2 regions of the Brevibacillus sp. MER 51 genome follow, and region 2 is predicted to be linked to the other one. Evidence: riboswitches for the same ligand, from Rfam matches in the RefSeq annotation. Region 2 holds a riboswitch; the other holds the start of a gene.
The links. Region 2 has a riboswitch for cyclic di-GMP ahead of M3630_RS14320 (methyl-accepting chemotaxis protein). Riboswitches for the same ligand answer to the same signal wherever they lie in the genome.
Positions count from the first base shown of each region.

Region 1: linked by a shared signal. The riboswitch ahead of M3630_RS29405 (GNAT family N-acetyltransferase) and the one ahead of M3630_RS14320 (methyl-accepting chemotaxis protein) in region 2 are both predicted to bind cyclic di-GMP.

Region 1 covers NZ_JAMAUS010000027.1:22,092-27,658, reverse strand. The annotation lists gene M3630_RS29410 (methyl-accepting chemotaxis protein) at 1-1,090, opposite strand, end outside; gene M3630_RS29405 (GNAT family N-acetyltransferase) at 1,083-1,637, opposite strand; cyclic di-GMP riboswitch class I at 1,828-1,911, opposite strand; gene M3630_RS29400 (peroxiredoxin-like family protein) at 2,094-2,756, opposite strand; gene M3630_RS29395 (Crp/Fnr family transcriptional regulator) at 2,841-3,518, opposite strand; gene M3630_RS29390 (DNA alkylation repair protein) at 3,518-4,255, opposite strand; gene M3630_RS29385 (hypothetical protein) at 4,462-4,647, shown strand; gene M3630_RS29380 (DNA alkylation repair protein) at 4,770-5,477, shown strand.
Region 2 covers NZ_JAMAUS010000006.1:41,942-47,508, forward strand. The annotation lists gene M3630_RS14315 (formate--tetrahydrofolate ligase) at 44-1,672, shown strand; cyclic di-GMP riboswitch class I at 1,808-1,908, shown strand; gene M3630_RS14320 (methyl-accepting chemotaxis protein) at 1,981-3,954, shown strand; gene M3630_RS14325 (transporter substrate-binding domain-containing protein) at 4,071-4,928, shown strand; gene cshA (degradosome RNA helicase CshA) at 5,180-5,567, shown strand, end outside.

The DNA of each region.
Region 1 (5,567 bases), on a different contig from region 2:
GCTTGCGTACTTCATCTGCGACGACAGCAAATCCTCGGCCGTGTTCGCCTGCGCGAGACGCTTCAATCGTGGCATTGAGTGCCAACAGATTGGTCTGTGCAGAAATCTCGGAAATGGTTTGGATGATTTTTCCAATCGATTCGGTTTCTTTATTGAGCTCTTGGATTAGCTGGTTCGTACCTTGGATGTCCTTGATGAATCGTTCAAAGTCATTACCGATGTTGCCAATGCGTTTTCCACTTTCGCTAGTGGCTTCCTTGGTCGATTCTACGTACTCATGCATCTCTGTGACAGAGCGGGTCATGTCCTCAACTTGCAAATTCGTCGAGCTCATTTCCCGACGCAGCTCGTCTGTATTGCTGGTCTGGACAGTAAAGGACTCCATGATGTCTTGCAGGGAAGCGACGGTTTCGACAGCGCGAACATTGACACCGTCCGTTACCTTGTTCAAATTCTCTTGATAGTCTTGCATAGAGGTGAGTGATTCATTGATCTTATCCAGAACACGTTGCAACGATTCCTTCGAGGCAATCGCTTCTTGCTTCTGTTGCTCACTTTCCTCTTGCAACTTGTTATTGAATACAGCATGCATCATGCTCGTGATAGAGACAAAGCAGAAGGTGAGCAGGAAGTACATCAGATCGAGATTGCTTGTCGAATGGAAAATCGTTTCTCTTTGTGTCAGGAAGTAATAAGAGACAATGCCCAATGTCGATACAATCGTCAAAATATTGATGAGTCGGTCTTGATAAATCCCCATGACTGCTACGAAGAACATAATGGTCATGATATTGATCATATGCGGGTCCAGTCCGACTACGATGAACATGAAGATCCCGATTACGGCGAAGTTAAAGAACTTCATGAAGGGCGCTGCTTTTTCACGGAAGCTCGGGCGATTGGAGATGTAAGCAAAAGGTGCCAGTACGCCATACAAAATACCCAGAATTGTGAAAACGAATGTGTACGAAACGCCTAGAAAGAGGTTTAAGACCTGAACAACCGTAATAATACTTGCGAATACGATTACGACCCAATTGTTTCTTCTTCTCAATAAATCAATTTTATCCATGTTATCCATGTTACCCACCTACCTCGACTTTTACTTGGTTGGATGACGACGTATTGTACCAGGAATATTTCGGATCATGCTTATTGTCATAGACATCTTTTAGATGGAAAAGGGTCGGAATAGCATCGGCCCCTTTGTAAAAGACGATATCTTTGGTCTGAGTTGCTTTTACTTGATACTTCGTGTTAATAAATTTAAAAAAGGTCGGATCTGCTACCCCGATAGCGTGGGTATAACCATGCTTTTCAGCGTAATCTATCATCAGGCAAATTCCTTTTTGCCCCAGTTGTCCTCGGTATTTCGGCAGAACAGCGAGACTGTCTACCTCCATTACTTTCATATCTTCTGTAACAACATCCTGAAAAAGTGATTTCATATAAGCACTTGATTTGGAAAAGGGCGTCATTTCAAATGTTCCACCTGCTTCACCATCTTCGGCGATTAAGAGGAACTGAGCCGAGCCTTCTTTCGCGTACTCCATCTCGAAGCCCATGCTTGTCCATACTGTTTCCTTGATTTCATGAAATTTGGCTAACTCTTGTACGGTTTCTACTAGTTTGTACATAACTTCCCCACTCCATCATTTTCTGATTACCGTGTTGTGTATGTTTGACGTCCCAAAAGTTATGTTTTTCCATCTGTTGCAAAAATGAAAGTGCTTTCATCCTCCTTTCAAAAAACGAAACACAAAAAAAGGCCGTTCCAACGAAATGGAACAACCGAAGCTACCAACATCGAAAAAATGGTCTCAAGATGATGGCAACCCGGCTATCATGGTCAAAGACTGTAGACCCGTGGTTTTGCGTCGCCACCTTTCGATGACTTTGCCTTTTGCATTTTTTAGCAAAAATTGTAAAAGTGTGTCGAAAATTGCTAGACATAATCATGCAAAATATAAGCCATTTGTATTAGCTGTGTCAAGTTTTGGTAGGGAGAAGTAACTAATTGTTCATAATATATGAACGTACGGAAAAACCAGTTGCCGTATCAACTGGTTCTTCATTAAGTAGGGAGTATGGCGTTAGGTTAGGGTGCGCAGAATGTCTATAACTTCAGTAGGCTCCATTCGCTTTTTGTAGTCAGGATCTAAGGATACTGACCGGATTACGCCCTGGTTATCGAGGATATAAGTAGCCGGTATGGGGAGTGTCCAGGAATCGTCGCTATTAAAATGATTGAGATCGATATCCAATGATCGGTAGGTATCATGTAAATACTCAGGCAGTCTGAATATGAGTCTGTATTTTTCTGCTACCTGATTATTGGTATCGCATAACACGGGGAAGCTCAGACGATTGTTCTCTTGCATAGTAAGAGAGTGTGCAGGAGATTGTGGACTAATGGCAAACAATTGAGCACCCAGAGAGGTTATCGTATCGAGCTGTTTTTGGTACGCTAGCATCTCCAAATTGCAGTAGGGGCACCATGATCCACGGAAAAATGTGAGGACGACAGGACCTTTTATGATTTCTTCCGACAAGGTAATGTTCTTGCCAGTGTGATCGTTCAACGTGAAATCAGGCGCAATCGAACCAATCGGCAAGCCCTTTGCCAGTTCAGAGGTCCGCAGCTCCTCGATTGATCTTGTAAATGCATCTGTTACTTCACGGGTGAGGAAGTCTGCTATTTGAATGGTTGTAAAATCTAGCTCTTCGCGCAGGCTCTGAAAATGTGGTTTATCCATATGTCGTTCCCCTCTTTTTCGAAAGAATAGTAGAAGCCATGGCTTTACGATATCTTTCTTTTTGAGCGAAAGATGTAAACTGGATTACATTTTCTTCAAAATCCTGTCCCGCTGAATAGAAATAGATTTAAAGCCTGTTTGAATCAGTTCTTCTCTTGCTAAAGCACGTAATGCTACCGTCACAGCTTCCCTGGATGCCCCAACAAAATTGGCGATTTCTTGATGGGAAAGAGGTAAGTCAATTTGTTGAAACGCCGAACTGTTAGGATTGCCAAATTGATCGGCAAGCTTTACCAACGTGGAAATAATGCGATCTTGTAAAGGGAGAAGGGCAAGATTTTCGGCTGCTTGGCTGATCGAAACCATTCTATCGCTAATGATCTTCATGATCTTCATCATCAGTTGCGGATGTTCAATGATGTAGCTTTCAAATTTTGCTTTGCTCATTCTACAAATGAGGCAGTCTTCGATGGCTTCTATATACATCTCCCTTGTACCTAATGAGAGGAGATCCACTTCTCCAAACACATTGCCTTCCCCGAGGATATCGAATGTGAACTGCCGACCATCCCGATTTACTTTATATAAACGTACCTTTCCCTGTTTGATGAAGTAGAAGCCTTCTGAAAAAGTTTCTGGTGTTTGAATGCACGTATTTTTGGGAAAAGGGGTTAGAGAGGTTAATTGATCAATTAAGCGCAAACTTTCCTCGGATAATGAATTCAACAAATAAAATTGGGATAAATGTGTGATTCGGTTCATCATTTCTGTTCAGTGCGACTTTTCAGGATCGTTCTTTTCGCTTTGGTGATAATTCTTTTTGTTTCCTTTGTATCAGAGGTTTTTAGCCACTCGTCACAAAGCTGTGTCACCCAGTCTGGTTGTGATTTACTCGCATCGTTCAACCAATTCCCTACAGAATCTTGAACATATTTGGCTGGATCCGACTTCACTGGTGTGAGCAAAGGCAGGCAGCGAGCGGGCTCATTCTTCAATGCGTCAATATGCTTACACCAGACACCACGCGGGCGTGTGGCTTCTACCGCAAAACGGCGAATATTTTGGTCGGTATCAAGTACCCATTCACTCAGGAGTTGAATGGAATGGTTCAGATCATGCAAGAGAGAATCTCGAATCGCCATCCATGCGATCTCTCTCACCCCAAAATGATGATCAGCCGCGAATTTTCTTATTTGGGCTAGTTTTTCTTCTAAAGATAAGGTGTTGTCCAGGCCGATAATATAGGCACTCCAGCAACGTACACTGTCTGACTTGTGGTTGGCCAACGATAGGAAAACAGAAGACGTAGCTGTGGGTTCACCCGATTTGTGTAAGATCGCAAGCAGTTCTTGTCCAATCAGACGGATAGCTTTCATTCCGCTCGTTGATCCGGTCTCTTCTAATTGACCAACAAGTTGAGGGACATACGCACCTAACGTAACATGAGGCAGAACGATTCGTAACAAATGCATATGATCAACAGCCTGCCATTCAGTCAAATTGACGCTTTCTAATTCTCCAGCATGAAGGAGTGTTAATACATTGTCAGGGATGAGTGAGGCTTTACTTGCTCCTTTTCTCGTGTGTACCGAATCTGCATTTCAACAAACTCCTTTTCGCAGTAATGGTAAAAGTATACATAAAAATCACCCATAACGAAAATTTTCCAACCATCCGATAACTAGAAGGAATAGGAGGGGATTTTATGAAGGAAGTAAAGGTGATTCAATTTTACTTTTCCGGAGGCGGTGAAACGATTAGCATCGAATCGACGGAACCGGAAGAGATCATTCAAATGGTCGCTAACCAAAACAACGGATGGCTCCAGTATGATGATGTTGTCATCAACGTAAGAAATGTTTCGTATATCAAAGTTCGCAATCAGGCGTAGGATAAGAAAAGAGCGTCAAGCTCCGACACGAAAAAGCTCTCCTTTGAATGAGGAGGGTTTTTTCGTGTTGGGGGTAGGGCTGCTGGTTATCCTATTAATAGAAGAAAAGGGAGGGCGGCAAGATGACGCTGGAAGAAGTCATGCAGAAGCTCGAAGCGATGGGGACAGAACAGACGAAAAAAACGCTTTTGCGGCATGGGGCAAAAGAGCCTTTGTTTGGCGTGCGAGTCGGCGATATGAAAAAGCTGGTCAAGGAGGTAAAGCATGATCAGCAGCTCGTCCAGGCGCTGTACGATACGGGAAACTACGACGCCATGTACTTGGCCGGATTGTCAGTTGACCCAAAGAGCATGACAAAAGAGCGGCTGCAGGCTTGGGTCCAGAAAGCGTCTTGGTACGCGCCCGCCGAATATACGGTTGCGAGTGTAGCCGCTGAGAGCCATTTTGCCATGGAGTTGGCACGAGAATGGATCGAGTCTAAAGAAGAAATGGAAGCCACATGTGGGTGGAACACGTATTCGAACTACTTGTCGATTACTCCTGATGAACAACTAGATAAGGAAGAAATCAAACGGCTCCTCATGAGAGTGAAGGAGACAATTCATCAGGAACAGAATCGCGTACGGTACACCATGAATCAATTCGTTATTTCAGTAGGCGCATATGTACGGGAACTTCATCAGGAAGCGCTGGAAGTGGCAGCAGCGATTGGCAAAGTACATGTGGACGTCGGACAGACAGCGTGCAAGGTTCCGTTGGCTACGGAGTATATCAAAAAGATAGAGGAACGAGGGAGTGTCGGAAAAAAGAAAAAGACGTGCATTTGCTAGTCGGGCATTTTTCTCAATCATTTGGCGTATATTTCTAGGGTGCTTTTGTTTACTAAAGTATCGACTATTCTTTGCTAATGTGCTATCATG
Region 2 (5,567 bases):
TGGTAACTGGTGCATTACATTCTGGTGTGGCAGGGAGGCAAAAATGAAGTCTATTGTTGAAATTGCCAAGATTGCAGGTATCGAAGAACAGCATTTGGAGCTATACGGAAAATATAAAGCCAAACTATCAGATGAGCTATGGGAGCAAGTGAAGGATCGCCCTGATGGCAAACTGATTCTTGTTACAGCGATGAACCCTAACCCGGCGGGAGCAGGTAAGACACTCACGACGATTGGTTTGTCACAAGCATTAAATCATCTGGGGAAGAAAACAATGGCAGCGCTTCGCGAGCCGTCCTTGGGTCCTTGCATGGGGATCAAAGGAGGCGCAACTGGAAGCGGCCAAGCACAAATTCTCCCGGCTGACGAAATTAACCTGCATTTTACAGGGGACATTCATGCGATTACAGCTGCACATAACTTGTTGGCAGCGATGATCGACAATCATATTTTCCACGGTAATCCGCGTGGGCTCAATCCAAAGAAAATCGTCTGGAAACGAGCCATGGACATGAATGACCGTGCACTGCGTAACATCGTGGTTGGTCTGGGTGACGGCAACGGGATGACGCGTGAAGATGGCTTCATGATTACAACTGCTTCGGAAATCATGGCAATCTTATGCCTGAGTGAGAATCTGGCGGACTTGCGCGAGCGATTGAACCAGATCATTATTGGCTATGATTTCGATGATCAGCCTGTACGGGCAGAGGAAATCAACGCGGTCGATGCGATGTGCGTTCTCTTGAAGGAAGCCATCAAGCCCAATCTCGTACAGACAATCGAAGGAACTCCGGTCATCATTCACGGAGGACCTTTTGCCAATATCGCTCATGGGTGCAGCAGCGTGATCGGAACCAAGATGGCTTTGAAGCTGGCAGATTACGTTGTAACAGAGGCTGGCTTTGGTGCCGACCTGGGGGCTGAGAAGTTTTTTGACATCAAATGCAGAAAAGCAGGTCTGACTCCATCGGCTGCTGTCGTGGTCATTACAGTTCGCTCGTTGAAATACAACGGCGGGGTAAAAGTACCTGATCTGGCAGAGGAGAACTTGTCTGCTCTGGAAAAAGGCTTCGAAAACGTCAAGCGCCATCTGGAAAACCTGCAAAAGTTCGGTGTGCCAGCAGTGGTGGCGATCAATCATTTTGCGACAGATACCCAGGCAGAGGTGGATGCCGTCATTGCGCTGTGCCAAGCGGCCGGAGCCGAAGCGGCGCTGTCCAAAGTATGGGCAGAAGGCGGAGCAGGTGGTGTCGAGCTTGCTGAAAAAGTGGCTCGTGCAGCAGAGCGGCCTTCATCCTTCCGATTCTTGTATGAAGATAACCTCAGCATAAAAGACAAGATTGAGACAGTCGTAAAAGAAGTATACCGTGGATCAGGGGTTGTCTTTTCGCCGCTGGCATTAAAAACGATCCAAAAGGTAGAAGAAATGGGCATGTCCCATCTGCCTGTGTGCATGGCGAAAACCCCGTACTCCTTTACGGATCGCGCTGATCTGCTGGGAGCACCTGTTGACTTCACGATCCAAGTGAGTGAAGTGCGCATATCAGCAGGAGCTGGTTTTATTGTGGCACTGACTGGTAGCTTGGTTACCATGCCAGGCCTCCCGAAAAAGCCGGCTGCTGAATCGTTATATGTAGACGTGGATGGCCAAGTGATCGGATTAAGCTAGTCAAAAAGTTTGACAAAAAGCTGACAACTGTAAAAGGTTGTCAGCTTTTTTTGTATTTTTGAGGTTTATTATCGGAAAGTTATGGGAAAAGAAAGGTGAGATTGAAAAATGTGAACTTAATTGAAAAACAACAAGGAATGACAAAGGCAAACTTGCTGAAAGGCAGGGACGCAAAGCCACGGGTCTAAGGTCGAGAGTCAAGTGACTTTCGCAGCTAGGACAGCCGGGTTGCCATACCGTAGTCATGATGGGCTGTCGGTGGGCAGTCTTTTTTTTGTTGAAAAAAGAGAAGGGAGAAGGGATTCGGTATGAAAAATAGTTTGAAGAATAAGCTAATTATCGTTTTGTGCCTGCTGTTGTTGATAAGTTTGGGTACGGTTTGCGGTGCAAGCTATTGGAGTGCTTCCAATCTTTTGGCAGACAGTCTGGACAAAGAAGCTGAGTTGTCAGCTAACAATCTCTCGATTCGTATCGATGGTTTCTTTAAAGAAAAAATTGAAATTGTAAGAGCAGTGGGAGGGTTGATGTCGGCTGATCAAAATGCCGAGTATGACCTGAAACTCATTCAAGAGGCCCAAAAGAAAAACCCCGAGTTTGAGACGTTCTTCTTTTCGCATGATTTAAGCGGAAAGAATGTGATCAATTTCAAGGGTGAAGTGACTGATATCTCGGATCGTCCGCACATTAAGGAAGCCAGCAAAGGGGAAGGAAAGGTTGTTGTCTCAGAGCCAGTTGTTTCGAAGCGCACAGGGAATAACATCGTGACCCTTGTCGTTCCGTTGATGAAGGACAATCGTCAATACGGTTATATCGGTTCTACGATTCCTATCAATGAGATCCAAAAAAAGGTGTCCGAAGAGAAATTTGGTCAATCAGGCTACGCCTTTTTAGTAAGCAAAACAGGAACATTTATTTATCATCCGAACAGCGAGTTCATTCTGAAGGAATCGATTCTCAATATGGGTATTCTTGAACTTCAGACTGGCTTTGAAGACATCAAGCAAGGGAAGCATGGAATTGCCCAATATAATTACGAGAATACAGAGCGATTTGCTTCGTATGCTCCTACCAATTTGAACTGGGGTATATACATCACTGCACCCGTAGCAGAGCTGCATGCCCCTGTCGATCAACTGTCAGTCCGATTGATGGTTATTTCCCTCATCGTATTGGCAATTGGGGTTGTCCTCGTTTATTTCTTGGCTGTACGCATGGTGAAACCAATTGAGCGTCTGAATCACGCCGTAAATGTAGTGGCGCAGGGCAACTTGAAAGAGACCGTAACGGTTGACGGAAAAGACGAGATTGCGGTTCTGTCCCGTGACTTTAACCAGACGGTATCGCACTTGAAAAATTTGATTGAAGACGTATCACTGTCGTCTGATCAAGTACAGCGTTTTAGTCAGGAAGTATCTGAAGGTATTAAGCAGGCGACAGAAAACATCAACCAAATCGGCTTGTCTATTGCACAGATTTCTGAGGGAGCAGAGGCGCAGGCAGCCAGCTCGCAGGAAGTCGCATTGTCGATGACTGACATGGCAGCAGGCATCGTGAAAATCGCGGAGACGTCTGCACATGTTTCTGAGGCTGCCCAGATAGCAACAGAGCAGGCAGAACAAGGAACTGCTGTGGTAGAGCAGGCAGTTCTCCAGATGGGAAGCATTGGCGAGGGAACATCGAAGGCGACAGTAGCCATTGAACAGCTCAACAATCGCTCCAAAGAAATCGAAGGCATTCTCGATACGATCAGTCAATTGACCTCACAAATTAATTTGCTTGCCTTGAACGCTTCGATTGAGGCGGCACGTGCAGGCGAGCATGGACGTGGGTTTGCTGTAGTTGCGGGTGAAGTAAAAAAACTGGCGAACCAATCCGAGGAATCCGCATCCAAAATCGCGATGCTGATCGGGGAAATCCAACAGGATACTCGTCACGCAGTAGAGGTCATGACAGCGGGCAACCAAAACGCACAGCAAGGTATTCAACTGGTCGAAGAGGTTCGCGAAATCTTTGGGCATATTTTGGAATCTTCCCGGAACGTTGCTGCGCACATTTTGGAAGTATCCGCCGCGTCAGAACAAATGTCAGCAGGTTCCCAACAAGTGAGTGCTTCTGTAGATGAAATGCATAACATTGCAAAACATGCTTCACTCGACGCGCAAACAGTGGCAAAGGCAACCGAAGAGCAGCTTCAAGCCATCCAGGAAATTGGCCAGTCTGTCGAGCATTTGAATGCAGTGGCAGAAGAATTACAGCAAGGAATCGGTAGGTTTACTGTATAAGAAGCAGCTCTACAGGTTGTAAGTCCTCTTCTTTGAAAGGGGGGATGCCATTAGGGGATGATGGAGTTTGTTTCTACTAACTAAATTCATTACCGTTTAACAGGAGGAGAACCCAGATGAAAAAATTCACAAAAACAATCTTGGCGAGCACACTCGCTGCAACTATGCTCATGACATCAGGAACAGGTGCTTTTGCCGCAACAGCGGTTAAGCCTGTCCAAACCGTAGCTGCTGAAGCTGCTAAAAAACCGCAAGCGAAGAAGTTTGAGTCTCGCTTGGACGAAATCATTGCGAGAGGCTATATCCTCGTAGGTACTCCAGGTGACTACAAACCGTTTACATATTTGAATCCGAAAACAAACCAATTCGAAGGTTACGATATCGATGCGATGAAAGAATTCGCAAAAAGCCTGGGAGTAGAGGCGCGTTTTGTTCAAACATCCTGGCCGACACTGATGGACGATCTGTTGGCAAATAAATTCGATATTGCTGTCGGAGGCGTTACCCGCAACACAGACCGCCAGAAAAAAGCACACATGAGCGATCCTTATATTATGTTCGGTAAAGCTCCGCTCATCCGTGCAGAAGACAAGGACAAGTACAAAAGTGTAGCAGACATCAATAAACCAGAGGTGCGCATTGGTGTGAATCCAGGGGGCACCAACGAAAAATTCGTTCGTGAGCACCTGACAAAAGCAACTGTGACTGTTGAACAAAACAACCTCGACATTCCTGGTCTGGTAGCAAGCGGTAAGTACGATGTGATGATCACGGATACGCTGGAAGCGCTTGTATATTCCAAAGCAGACTCCCGCCTGTATGCCGCTCTGACTGACAATCCATTCACCAAGAGTGAAAAAGCGTACATGATTCACCGCGGAGACACAATCTTCGCTAACTACTTGGATCTTTGGATGGACGAAATGAAACTGCAAGGGAAGTTTGATGAGCTTTACAACAAATGGGTAAAATAATTCGATAACAGACAAGCAGCCTGATTCTGGGCTGCTTTGTTATTTTTACAAGATTCATTACCAAAAAATCAAAAAAATTGGGTCTATAAGCTGTTTGCTTTTTCAGTCATTGCATGGTACGATTACAGCTATGTTCTTTAGGGCGCTACGTACAATCGGGATAAAAGGGCATGTTCCGGATCGTAAGGAATAGTGCCCTTTTTTTTGAGAATTTTATAGATGAAGGTATTGATAAAGGAGACTGACATTCATTGGCGACTTTTAATGATTTTGGCTTACACCACTCCATTGTTAGAGCGTTGAGCAACATGGGCTTCGAAGAGGCTACAGCTATTCAGGATCAAACGGTTCCTGTAGCACTGCAAGGTCGTGACCTGATCGGTCAAGCACAAACTGGTACAGGTAAAACGGCTGCATTTGGTATTCCGCTGATTGAACGCATGGATGAAACAAGCGGAAATATTCAAGGGGTTGTATTGACCCCAACTCGTGAGCTGGCTGTTCAGGTTGCAGAAGAGATTAATAAAATTGCCCAATTTAAAAACATCTCTGCCCTGCCAATCTACGGTGGTCAAGACATCACGCGTCAAATCAAGGCGTTGAAAAAACGCCCGCAAATCATCGTAGCAACACCTGGTC